DNA from 2 places in the Gracilibacillus sp. Marseille-QA3620 genome. Region 2 is predicted to be linked to the other one. Evidence: riboswitches for the same ligand, from Rfam matches in the RefSeq annotation. Region 2 holds a riboswitch; the other holds the start of a gene.
What was found. Region 2 has a riboswitch for glycine ahead of gcvT (glycine cleavage system aminomethyltransferase GcvT). Riboswitches for the same ligand answer to the same signal wherever they lie in the genome.

Region 1 (6,078 bases), 1.7 Mb from region 2:
AATCCCCCCTTCATTTCATGAAGGGGGGATTATTTTTACCCTTTCAAAAACTCCTCGATAATGGCATTAAACGCTTTATCATACTCCCAAAACATCAAATGCCCGCCAAGAACCTCCACCTTCACGTCTGGTGAAATATGTGCAAGCGTTCCTTTTGCTGCGTCCTGCCAGTGCTCGGCAACAATAGCTAAGGTTGGCACAGCCTCACTCACTTGTCTTGCTTCCTTGCGGTAATCAGAGAACATGCCCGCTGCAAAAAGATTAGCGGCAATATAATAAGGAGTATTCAAGGATTGTTCAATCAGCCACTGCAGCTCCTTCTCGTTTAAATCACGCTGTACCATGACGTTTCTTGCATAATTCTCCACAAATGATCTCTGCCCCTTTGAATTACATAAATAATTCGTGTATGCTGCGGCGATATCATCTAAGCTTCCTTCTGTCCAATCTCCTTCATTAACCGAGAGGGCCTTTGGCGACATATCGACCAATATACACGACTTGATGGAGTCCACACCAAATTGCCTGACGTATTCCCAAATCGTCAAACAGCCAAATGACCAACCCATAAGCGTTGGTTCATGAACCTCCAACGCTTGAAGTACTGTCTGCAGATCTTTTGCATGGGTGATGTATTCATTCCCCTCTGCTGTAACTGTCGATCGTCCATGACTGCGCGGGTCGATGGCAATCACCCGATGTGTCTTGGCAAAATGCCCTATTTGCTTTTCAAATACCTCCAGGGTAAAGGTCCAGCCGGGAATAAACACCAATGGCTCCCCTTGTCCGATATCCCGCACATATAATTCCGCTCCACCAGAGAGCTCCACATACTTCCCACCTTTTGTCATCCTTATCGCCTCCCTCTTCCTATCCTTATTCAAGATACATCATTCGATTCCTTGCAATATTTCATGTATGCTTATGGTGAACATTCATTTCACTTGAAGGGAGCGATTAAGCACCATGAAAACAATGATTGTTTATGCTTCAAAAAGCGGCACCACCAAGACCTGTGCTGAGATGCTCGCACACGAGATTGACGGAGTTACAACCCTCATTGATATTGTCAGCCAAGAGCCTGATCTCAGTGATTATGACACTATTCTTATTGGCGGCCCGATTCGATACGGCAGGCTTCACAGCGCGGTAAAGGAATTTATGCAAAACCATAAGAGCGAACTGCTCGACAAGGAAATTGGTTTATTCATTTGCTGTGGCAATGAACAGCAGGCAGAGCAGCATTTCACCGATAACTTTCCGCCAGAGCTTCTAGCCCATGCACTTGCACATGAATCCTTTGGCGGGGAGATTCGCCTGGATGCACTCAGCTTTATTGAGCGGCTTGTTGGGAAGATGGCTATGAAGAGTCTCGCAGACGGAGAGACCGTCAGCATTCATAAAGATAAGATTGAACATTTTGCACATGCGGTAATGAGTTAAGATGATAAATAATTCCTAAGCCCCATATTATCGGGGCTTTTTTCGTGCCTATCGGGAAGCTGGAACAGCTTCTATCTGCTTCTTTACAAGCTTCGCTAATGCGATGATCGTATCATAGGAGTCATTCTGGAATTCAACTTGGGCAAACTCTGCTCCAAGCTCCGCACATACCTCCTGACATTCAGTACCCACCTCGAAGTATGATTCAATATCCGTTGACAAGGAGAGCAGCTCACAGGTTACAAAGCCTTTCCTGCCTTTTTGAACAAGCTCCTTGATAACCCCTGCCCCCTGAGCATTGGCATAAGGGCCATTCTCACATTAAGAGAATGGCCCTTATTTAATAAATGGCTTTATTCGCTTGTGCATACTCCTCGAATAACTCCATACATTGGGTACGGTCCAGCTCCTCAAGGTCAAGAATGGATGAATCCTCGAAACCATCCTGAATGAAACGATAAATAAAATCATCCCTGAATCCTATCGCCTCTGCGTCCTTCGGTGTGCAGCCATAGTACACCTTATGAATATTAGCCCATATAATGGCCGATAGACACATCGGACATGGAAAACCTGTAGCATACAGTACACAGCCGGATAAATCATGCGTTCCGAGCACCTCACCGGCCTTGCGGATCGCATTGACCTCCGCATGCGCGGTCGGATCATGATCCTTCAGCACGGTATTGGATGCAACCGCAATGACCGTCCCGTTCTTATCAATAATGGAAGCCCCAAACGGTCCCCCATCATTTTGGTTCATCGTTCTTCTTGCTTCTACTATCCCGCGTTTCATCGCATCATTCATCATTTCAACACCTCTTTTGTCTCAAGCACTCTCTTAGTCTATTCATTCAAATGCTCCTCTTATTCTTTACCCCGCACTAATAAACATCAAATGCTTTAGTAAAATCTTATGCCTTAATAACGCTCCTTGTCAGTCTGTTTGTTAGATAAGCTTCCAAATGATTTTTCGACATTTCCCAGTCATTTCCGGTTAAAATAATTGACCAATTTATCGCATTCATGTTAGACTTCCATTATTCTATAAAAATAAATGGGAATCATTTTCCCATGAAAACTGGATACTAGTAAGCGTTGAATGCCGTGGATCAAACTATGGCAGGAGCAGCTTCTGGAGAGACTGTACAGCAAATGTGCAGCGCCGAAGGATTCATAATCTCAGGCAAAAGGACAGGAGAGTAGCAAGTATTGCATTGTTATTTTTCTAAAATGCCCTTTAGAGATTGGATTCTGTTCCAATCTCTTTTTTATTTTCTCGAGGAACTTTATCCGGTTCATCTAGACATACAAGCGGAGGCGAAGAAACATGGGGCAACAAGAGTTAAAACGAGATTTAAAGAACCGGCACGTTCAATTAATCGCCATTGGCGGAACAATTGGAACCGGGTTATTTTTGGGGGCAGGTAAATCAATTGCCCTGGCAGGTCCATCTATCATCTTTTCCTATCTTCTGATTGGGATTGCGTTATTTTTTGTGATGAGGGCTTTAGGGGAATTGCTATTATCGAATACCGGGTATACCTCCTTCACGGAATTCGCCACGGAATATATCGGACCGTGGGCTGGATATGTGACAGGCTGGACCTATTGGTTTTGCTGGATCATGACCGCGATGGCGGACATCATTGCCGTCGGAGTCTACATGCAGTATTGGTTTGACATTCCGCAATGGATACCGGCATTTGCGTGCTTAATTATTCTCGTAGCATTGAATTTATTATCCGTTAAGCTGTTTGGCGAGCTTGAGTTCTGGTTTGCCATCATTAAGGTCATCACGATTATTGCTTTGATTGCGGTCGGAATTGTATTATTGGTCATTGGCTTTCAAACAAATACGGGAACGGTTTCCCTATCAAATATATGGAGTCACGGCGGCATGTTCCCGAATGGGGTCCAAGGCTTCCTGCTCTCCTTCCAGCTTGTCGTCTTTTCTTTCGTCGGCATGGAGCTTGTCGGTGTATCAGCAGCCGAAACAGCTGATCCTAAAAAGAACATTCCCTCGGCAATTAATAAGATTCCGGTACGAATTCTATTATTCTATGTCGGAGCGATTATCGTTATACTAACTATCAATCCATGGACAATGCTGAACGGAGACAGCAGTCCATTCGTCGGTGTATTTACGCTTATTGGCATCCCAGTGGCAGCCGGCATAATCAATTTCGTCGTCATGACATCTGCTGCATCAGCCTGCAACAGTGGTCTCTTCTCCACGAGCCGCATTCTTCACTCCTTAAGTAAGGATGGCTCTGCTCCGGCGAAAATCGGGAAATTGAATAAGAATGCCGTGCCAAGCAATGCGCTATTCCTTTCTGCCGTTGTTGTATCAATTGGGGCCCTTCTCAGCAAGGTCATTCCTGAACAGGCATTTACGATTGTGACGACCATAAGCGCAATCTGTTTCATCTGGGTATGGAGCATTATCCTGATTGCCCATATCCGTTATAAGAAAACACGGCCAGAACTTGCTGCTAAATCGACGTTCAAGGCACCATTCGCCCCATTCATCAACTATGCCGTTTTAGCGTTATTCGCACTCGTACTAATTGTCATGCTGTTTGCTGAGGCAACGAGACTCGCACTCTTACTGACACCAATTTGGTTCATCGCTTTAGTATTTCTTTATAATCGGCAGCGAAGTAAGATTGAAGTAGTAGAAAATAAGTGTTAACCATAGGAACCCGCCTAGAGAGGCGGGTTCTTTTTTACACCCACGCTTGGTCAATTTTAATTAATGGAATATTTTGCGGTTTATATAAGGGATATCTATTTTAGACCTCAAATATACTTTATTAACAGGAAATGCAGGCAGTAAATACTTAGCTGTTCAGAAGGGAAAGAGGATATTGTTTAAAAAAATATTAACCATTACTCTTACTTTATTATTATTAATTGGTACAAGTTTTAGTTTGTCACATCATTATCATTCCAATTTCCTTGACGATTCTTTTTTTGTAGGAGTAATCTTCACCCTATTCAATTGGTTTTTCACTTCAACCGGAGAGCTTAAAGCTCGATACTATGACCAAGCTATACAAGGGGTTCGCGGGATAAAAACAGATATACCAAATGTAAATAAAGAATTCTTCTTTTATCCAAACCTTCCTTTTCTCACATCCTTGATCTATACCCTTATTGCCTTTACCACAAAGTTTTATTGAGAAGGAAATGAACAAAATTAATTTTGTTACACTTAAAACAATCCATAGAATCATTATCTTCCCGAGTGAAAAAGCTCAATGCATTCCTCCCCCTCCATAAGTCATCATCCGGGTTCTTTTTCCAGCATTTTAGTATACTTATCCCTAATCAGCTTCATTTATAAGGGGGATTATCATGGAATAGTATCGTATTGATGCAAGCAAGGGACTTTAATTTGGTATTTATACATTGGGCGACCATTTACCTAATCCGCATACCGGGGACATTCAAGCGTTCTATTGACGCTTACCGGGAAGCAGCCAGACAAAACGGCTATGACCCATCTACCCTTCCAGTCGCAACGGCTGGCTTCTTCTTTATCGCAGACGATGCCGAGAAAGCGCTTGACGAGTACTACCCTCATATCAATAAAGGAATGGAACGCACCAAGGGACGCGGTTTTCCGCATGCTGCTTTCATCCAAGGAAGTAACCCGCATAATGTCATGAATGTCGGCAGTCCACAGCAGATTATTGAGAAAATCCTTTATCAGCATGAACAATTTGGTCACCAGCGCTATATTGCCCAGATGGATTTCGGCGGAGTGCCGCGCGAAAAAGTCATCGAGAAAATTGAAATCATTGGCACGGAAATCCTTCCTGCCATTCGAAAATATACTGCTAAATCATAAAAAAAGGACACATCGAATCACTAGCATTCGATGTGTCTATTTAATTCAGCCGTTAGCCTTTGAATACCGTCATACATCTCTTCCCTGCTTTTCTTATCATTCATCTCTGTTCGCGCATGGAGTAGAACAGGACGCACAGATTCGATCGAGTGTCCGAACGATTCCATCCATTGATAACGCGGTACCATCCATGTGTGAAAATGATGGGTTGTATCCTCATTATAGAAGTAATAGACATGCTCAATTCCAAGGACGGTCCGCTGTGCCCTTCTGATTTTCGCTAGAAAGCTGATATAGTCCAGCCGCTCCGCATCAGTCAATTCATCCAAGCTGATAATATGGCGTTTGGATGCGACAATCACCAGTCCCTTGATTGGATAGGCAGCATCCTGATGAGCATGGAAATGAGCTGTCTCCCCAATCACACCGCCATCCGGCTCAACCAGACCACTCGTTAACGCACAGCTCAGGCATTCCACCTCAGCGGTTCTTCCATCTGATAAAGTAATAGTTCGCATGAATCACCAGCCCTTTCACCAAACAAGATCATTTCTTACAAGGAATCGGTCATTAAACTCAATGGGAACCCCCACTCCATCCTTTTCAGCATGAATATGTACATGAGGCTCTGACGTGTTACCAGAATTGCCGACAAGTCCAAGCTTCTCTCCCGCCTCAACCTGTTCGCCTGCTTTGACCGTCAGACTGTCCTGCTGCATATGGGCAATCCATACTTGAGCTTCAGTACCATCACATTGAAGAGCCACATGGTTTCCTGC
Region 2 (6,078 bases):
TTCAGGGTTCTCCTCTGCTTCCTTCGCAATTTGAATCATGGCATCAATGAAACCGTCGAGGGTCTCTTTTGATTCCGTTTCTGTCGGCTCGATCATCATACATTCCTCAACATTGAGCGGGAAGTAGATTGTTGGCGGGTGATAGCCGAAATCAAGGAGCCTTTTGGCAATATCAAGTGCACGGACCCCAAGCTTCTTCTGTCTTCTCGCGCTAAGCACGAACTCATGCTTACAATGATTATCATAAGGAAGATCATAGTATTCTGCGAGTCTTCTCATCATATAGTTGGCATTTAAAACCGCATATTCCGTTACAGCCTTCAAGCCATCCGGCCCCATCGACCGGATATATGTGTAAGCACGTACATTGATCCCAAAGTTTCCGTAGTATGGCTTCACACGACCAATTGATTGCGGACGGTCATAATCGAGCACATAGCCCTCTTCTTCCTTCACGACCATTGGCTTTGGAAGGAATGGAATCAAATCCTTCTTTACGCCGACAGGTCCAGAGCCAGGTCCGCCCCCTCCATGAGGTCCAGTAAAGGTCTTATGCAAGTTAAGGTGGACTACATCAAAGCCCATATCCCCCGGCCGTGCCTTTGACAAGACGGCATTCAGGTTCGCCCCATCATAATACAGCTTTCCGCCGACACCATGGATGATTTCCGCCATTTCCGTAATTTGCTCCTCAAACAAGCCAAGTGTATTTGGATTTGTCAGCATCAATGCCGCAGTATCCGGCCCTACAACCCTCTTTAAGTCCTCAAGGTCAACCAAGCCATCCTCACCAGATTTCACGGTAATGGTCTGCAGACCGGCCACCGTTGCAGAAGCTGGGTTTGTTCCATGTGCGGAATCTGGGACAATGACCTTCACACGGTCGAAATCACCATTTGCTTCATGGAATGCACGAATCATCATTAACCCTGTCCATTCCCCATGGGCGCCTGCCGCAGGCTGAAGAGTTACCTCATCCATACCCGTGATTTCCTTTAAGTGCTGCTGGAGGTCATACATTAATTCCAGTGCCCCTTGTGCCGCTTCAGCCTCCTGCAGGGGATGCACATGAGCGAATCCTGGGAATCGTGCGACGCTTTCATTAATCTTCGGATTATATTTCATCGTGCAGGAGCCGAGTGGATAAAATCCGGAATCCACCCCATGGTTTCTGCGGGAAAGAGCCGTATAATGACGCATGATATCAAGTTCAGACACCTCCGGCAAATTCGGCTCTTCCTCTCGAATGAATTCATTCGGCAGCAATTCTGAGAGGCTTGCCTCTGGGACATCCAATTCCGGCAGGGAATAGCCAATACGGCCTGGTTTTGTAAGTTCAAATATTAAAGGCTGATCCTGTTTATGCATGGAAATCCCCCAATTCTTTTGCAAATGTATCAATTTCTTCCCGTGTACGCAGCTCTGTTACGGCAACAAGCATACACCCTTCAAGCTCTGGATAATCACGTCCTAGATCATAACCGCCAATAATTCCTTTCTTAAGGAGCAGACGATTCACTTCTTGAACAGATCCATTTACCTTCACGACAAACTCATTAAAGGATGGTCCCTCAAAGGCTATTTTAAGTCCATTTGATTTAAGAGCCTCTTTTGCATAATGAGCCTTCTGGATATTTTGGACAGCCATCTCCTTCACGCCTTGTTTCCCGAGTGCGGTCATCGCAACAGATGCAGCAAGCGCATTTAAGGCTTGGTTGGAGCAAATATTAGAGGTAGCCTTATCCCTTCTGATATGCTGTTCCCGTGCTTGAAGGGTTAAAACGAAGCCTCGCTTGCCTTCTTCATCCACCGTTTGACCGACAAGACGGCCCGGCACCTTCCGCATTAATTTATTGGTAACGGCAAAGTATCCGCAATGCGGACCGCCAAAGGCTGCAGGGATGCCGAATGGCTGGGCATCGCCAATCACGATATCAGCGCCGAATTCCCCTGGAGGCGTTAATACACCAAGGGATAACGGGTTGCTTGAGACAATCATCATCGCCTTTTGAGCATGAACCAGCTTCTCAACCTCCGCAAGATTTTCAATGCGACCGAAGAAATTCGGATACTGAACAATAAATCCAGCTGTATCTCCGTCTATTTGTTCAGCTAATTTCTCCAAGTCTGTCACGCCATCCTTGCACGCCACAACTTGAAGGTCAATATATTGTCCCTTTGCATAGGTTGCAAGAACAGCACGAGATTCAGGATGAACTGCCTCTGAGACTAGCAGCTTCTTCCTGCGAGTAGACCCAGCGGCAAGCATGGCTGCCTCAGCAAGCGCCGTACCCCCGTCATACATGGAGGAATTGGCTACATCCATACCCGTCAATTCGCAAATCATTGTCTGGAATTCAAAGATAGCCTGCAGCTCTCCTTGCGAAATCTCCGGCTGATAAGGTGTGTAGGCTGTATAAAACTCAGAACGGGAAATGACATGATCAACAATAACCGGCATGTAATGGTCATACACTCCTGCACCAAGGAAGGAGCTATAGCTTTTAAGGTCGGCATTTTTTGCCGCCATTTCAGCTAATTCCTTCAATAGGGCTGACTCTGATTTGGCCGGCTTGATGGCATACTCCCCTTTGAAACGGACATTGGATGGAATATCAGAGAATAGGTCGTCAATTGAATCAACACCAATTGTTTGCAGCATTTCTTTCTCATCTTCGGTAGTCATCGGTAAATAACGGTGGTTCATTTCTGCACTCCTCCTGCTTGCGGACGTTTATAAAATGGGGTTTTGACCACTTTAGCCTTTAATTGCTTGCCGCGAATCTCAACCTTTACTTCTCCATCAAGTGTGGCATATTCACTTTTAATGAGCGCCAAACCAACATTCTTCTTCAAGGTAGGGGATTGGGTGCCTGTCGTGACCTCTCCAATCTGAACACCTCCGGCAATTACCGGATAGCCATGACGCGGGATTCCCCGGTCAATCATCTCGATGCCGACCAGCTTGCGCGGAGCCCCGTTTTCTTTTTGTGCTTTTAATGTTTCTCGACCAATAAAGTCTCCCTTATCAACTTTGACCGTAAAGCCTATTCCTGCTTCTATCGGGGTAATATCCTTCGAAAGCTCCTGTCCGTAAAGCGGCAGTTTAGCCTCAAAACGAAGAGTATCGCGTGCTCCCAGACCGCATGGTATAAGACCGATACGCTCGCCTGCTTTCAGCAGTTCCTTCCAAAGTCCTGCCGCATCCTCGCTTCGGCAGTACAATTCAAAGCCATCCTCCCCTGTATAACCGGTCCTAGAGATCAGCACGTTCATTCCAGCGACCTTCACATCCTCATAAAAGCTGAAGAAGCCTAAGCTTGTTAAATCTGCCTCTGGAGCAAGGGGCTGCAGAACCTCTTCTGCAAGCGGTCCCTGCAAAGCGAGCAGGGCGATTTGTTCAGAAATATTTTCAAGCTCTGCTCCTTCAGTCAAATGGGACGTCAGCCATTCAAAATCTTTGTCAATATTTGAGGCATTCACTACAAGGAGATAGTCATCCTCAGCCTTCTTATAAATAATTAAATCATCGACCGTTCCGCCATCCTCATAGCAGAGAGCTGTGTACTGTGCTTTACCTGCTATCAATTTACTCACATCATTGGTCACCATTTTTTGAAGAAACGGCAGTGAACCTGCTCCCTTGACTGTAAATTCACCCATATGGGAGACATCAAAAAGGCCCGCCTTCGTTCTAACTGCCTCATGCTCATGCTTGATTCCCGAAAATTGCACAGGCAGCTCCCAACCGCCAAAGTCAATCGTCTTTCCGCCGTATTCCCCATATACTGAAATCAGCGGAGTTTGCTTTAACTTCTCCATCCTCTACCTCCCAATGATTCGTATAATCCCTTTTCAATCACAGAAAAAAGGACAGAAACCAGCCCTAATTTTAGGAAATGGTCTCTGTCCTGATACCTGAAAGTTTACCGCATACATCCTGCGTTTCCCCTTTGGTGGCCTCATCTAGTTAAATAGTGAAAGCACTCTCCAGAGTTGCGTCCAGCAAGTGTTCTTTTGCCTGAGAGATTCACGGTCTCAGCCGTTTGCTCCTTCGGCGCCGCAGCCTGCGGTCTCTCCCCTTGCCTTCATTCGCTCATATTTTTATGTAATTGGTTCATACTAAACATCATGCAAAGGGATTAGACTATTATCAAAATAATCTAACAAGATAGTTATATCCTATCATCAAGAGGAACATTGTGGCAAACGTAAACCTCCACTTGAAGAGGAATTGCCCAAGCTTACTATAAGGAAAGACGGGGTCAGCCATGAGCAATATTCCAGATATTCATTTTGAAGATGGGTGGGAAACAGAGCTTGAAGAGAGAATCAATGAAGATGGACCTTGGTCAAGCTATTCTCTTTTTCAACTTAGCATCGAAGCTGAAAAGCAAAAGCTAATACCAGATTTCACTGGGTTAATCGGACCGAAGCATCTTTCGGGATTCACTCCTCTCCCCCACCAGCTCGAAGCAGCAACAGAAGTAATCGAGCGCATGAACGGAAAAGCCATCTTAGCCGATGAGGTCGGTCTTGGAAAGACAATAGAGGCAGGGCTTATTTTAAAAGAGTACATGATTCGAGGACTTGCACGAAAAATACTCATCTTAGTTCCTGCTTCCTTGGTCTCTCAATGGGGAACAGAGCTGAATCAAAAATTTCATATTCCAGCCTGCATTTACCGCAAGGGCTATGGGTGGGATGGAGATATTCTCATAACCTCCATTGATACAGCCAAACGGGAGCCACACCGGTCTGCCATTCTTGAACAATCCTATGATTTGGTCATCATTGATGAAGCTCATAAATTAAAAAACAATAAAACCAAAAACTATGAATTTGTTCAAAAAATCCAAAAGAAGTTCTGCCTGCTGCTGACAGCTACGCCTATCCAAAACAAGATTGAGGAAATTTTCTACCTTGTTTCCTTGCTGAAGCCAGGCCATCTTGGCAGTTATACGAGCTTCAATGAGCGATTCTCCGCCAAAAAGCGTTCCTTGAAGGATGATGCCTACCTGAAGGAATTAGTGAACCGAGTCATGATTCGTAATAAACGCCAGGAAACAGGGATTGAATGGACAAGCAGAAAGGTAGAGTCGGTCTTCATTGAATTCTCCGAGAAGGAGAGAGCCCTTTATGATGCAGTCGCCTCCTTCCGTGAGGCTTTGCCGGAGAAAATGAATACCGGCTTCTCCTCCCTGATTCTTCAGCGGGAGGCCTGCAGCAGCCGAGAAGCTGTCTACTTTACGCTTCGCAATATGCTTGAGAAATATCCAGATGCCAGTGAGACCTATAAGCAGAAGATTCATGAGCTGATTGGCAAGGTAGAAGAGGTGAATGTCAACTCGAAGGCTGAAAAAGCATTAGAGCTGATCAAGAATATTAATGATAAGGTCATTATCTTTACAGAATACCGTGCTACTCAGCTGTATTTGCAGTGGTTCCTCAAGCAAAACGGCATTACATCTGTTCCTTTCCGGGGCGGTTTTAAGCGCAGCAAAAAAGACTGGATGAGAGAGCTCTTTCAAAAGCAGGCACAGGTGCTGATTGCGACAGAAGCCGGCGGCGAGGGAATCAATCTGCAATTCTGCCATCACATCATCAATTTCGACCTGCCATGGAATCCTATGCGGCTTGAACAGCGAATCGGGAGGATACATCGCCTCGGCCAGACTGAAGATGTACGCATTTATAACTTTTCCGTCAAAGAAACGGTGGAGGAGCATATTATGAAGATTCTCTATGAGAAGATTCAATTATTTGAACGGGTCGTCGGCGAACTAGATGATATTTTAACAAGGCTCGAGGTCAAAAATCTTGAAGAGCATTTAACTGATATTCTTGCCAAGTCGAAGACTGAGGGAGAAATGAAAATCAAGATGGACAATCTCGCTTCCATGATTGAATTTGCGAAGCGGGTGAAAAAGGAGGAACCTGCAAGTGCAGCAAGTGGAAATCCATAAATTCCTGACAGAATTCTTTCAAGCAAACCATTGTGAAATCACCGAACAGGGACCAGGGCATCTCATCGTCCAATTGACAATCGAGATGGATAAAGAGCTCATGAATAGGCCA

Region 1: another riboswitch for glycine. It lies ahead of ACY8DX_RS02365 (amino acid permease); the one in region 2 lies ahead of gcvT (glycine cleavage system aminomethyltransferase GcvT).

Annotation. Positions count from the first base shown of each region.
Region 1 covers NZ_CM143102.1:461,597-467,674, reverse strand. Annotated here, with positions in the region: gene ACY8DX_RS02385 (alpha/beta fold hydrolase) at 36-851, opposite strand; gene ACY8DX_RS02380 (flavodoxin domain-containing protein) at 967-1,443, shown strand; gene ACY8DX_RS02375 (hypothetical protein) at 1,492-1,635, opposite strand; gene ACY8DX_RS02370 (nucleoside deaminase) at 1,784-2,254, opposite strand; glycine riboswitch at 2,569-2,651, shown strand; gene ACY8DX_RS02365 (amino acid permease) at 2,774-4,138, shown strand; partial or broken gene ACY8DX_RS02360 (LLM class flavin-dependent oxidoreductase) at 4,895-5,299, shown strand; gene ACY8DX_RS02355 (HIT family protein) at 5,320-5,817, opposite strand; gene ACY8DX_RS02350 (M23 family metallopeptidase) at 5,833-6,078, opposite strand, start outside.
Region 2 covers NZ_CM143102.1:3,040,197-3,046,274, forward strand. Annotated here, with positions in the region: gene gcvPB (aminomethyl-transferring glycine dehydrogenase subunit GcvPB) at 1-1,368, opposite strand, end outside; gene gcvPA (aminomethyl-transferring glycine dehydrogenase subunit GcvPA) at 1,361-2,707, opposite strand; gene gcvT (glycine cleavage system aminomethyltransferase GcvT) at 2,704-3,822, opposite strand; glycine riboswitch at 3,905-3,996, opposite strand; glycine riboswitch at 4,000-4,092, opposite strand; gene ACY8DX_RS15335 (DEAD/DEAH box helicase) at 4,272-5,966, shown strand; gene ACY8DX_RS15340 (YqhG family protein) at 5,944-6,078, shown strand, end outside.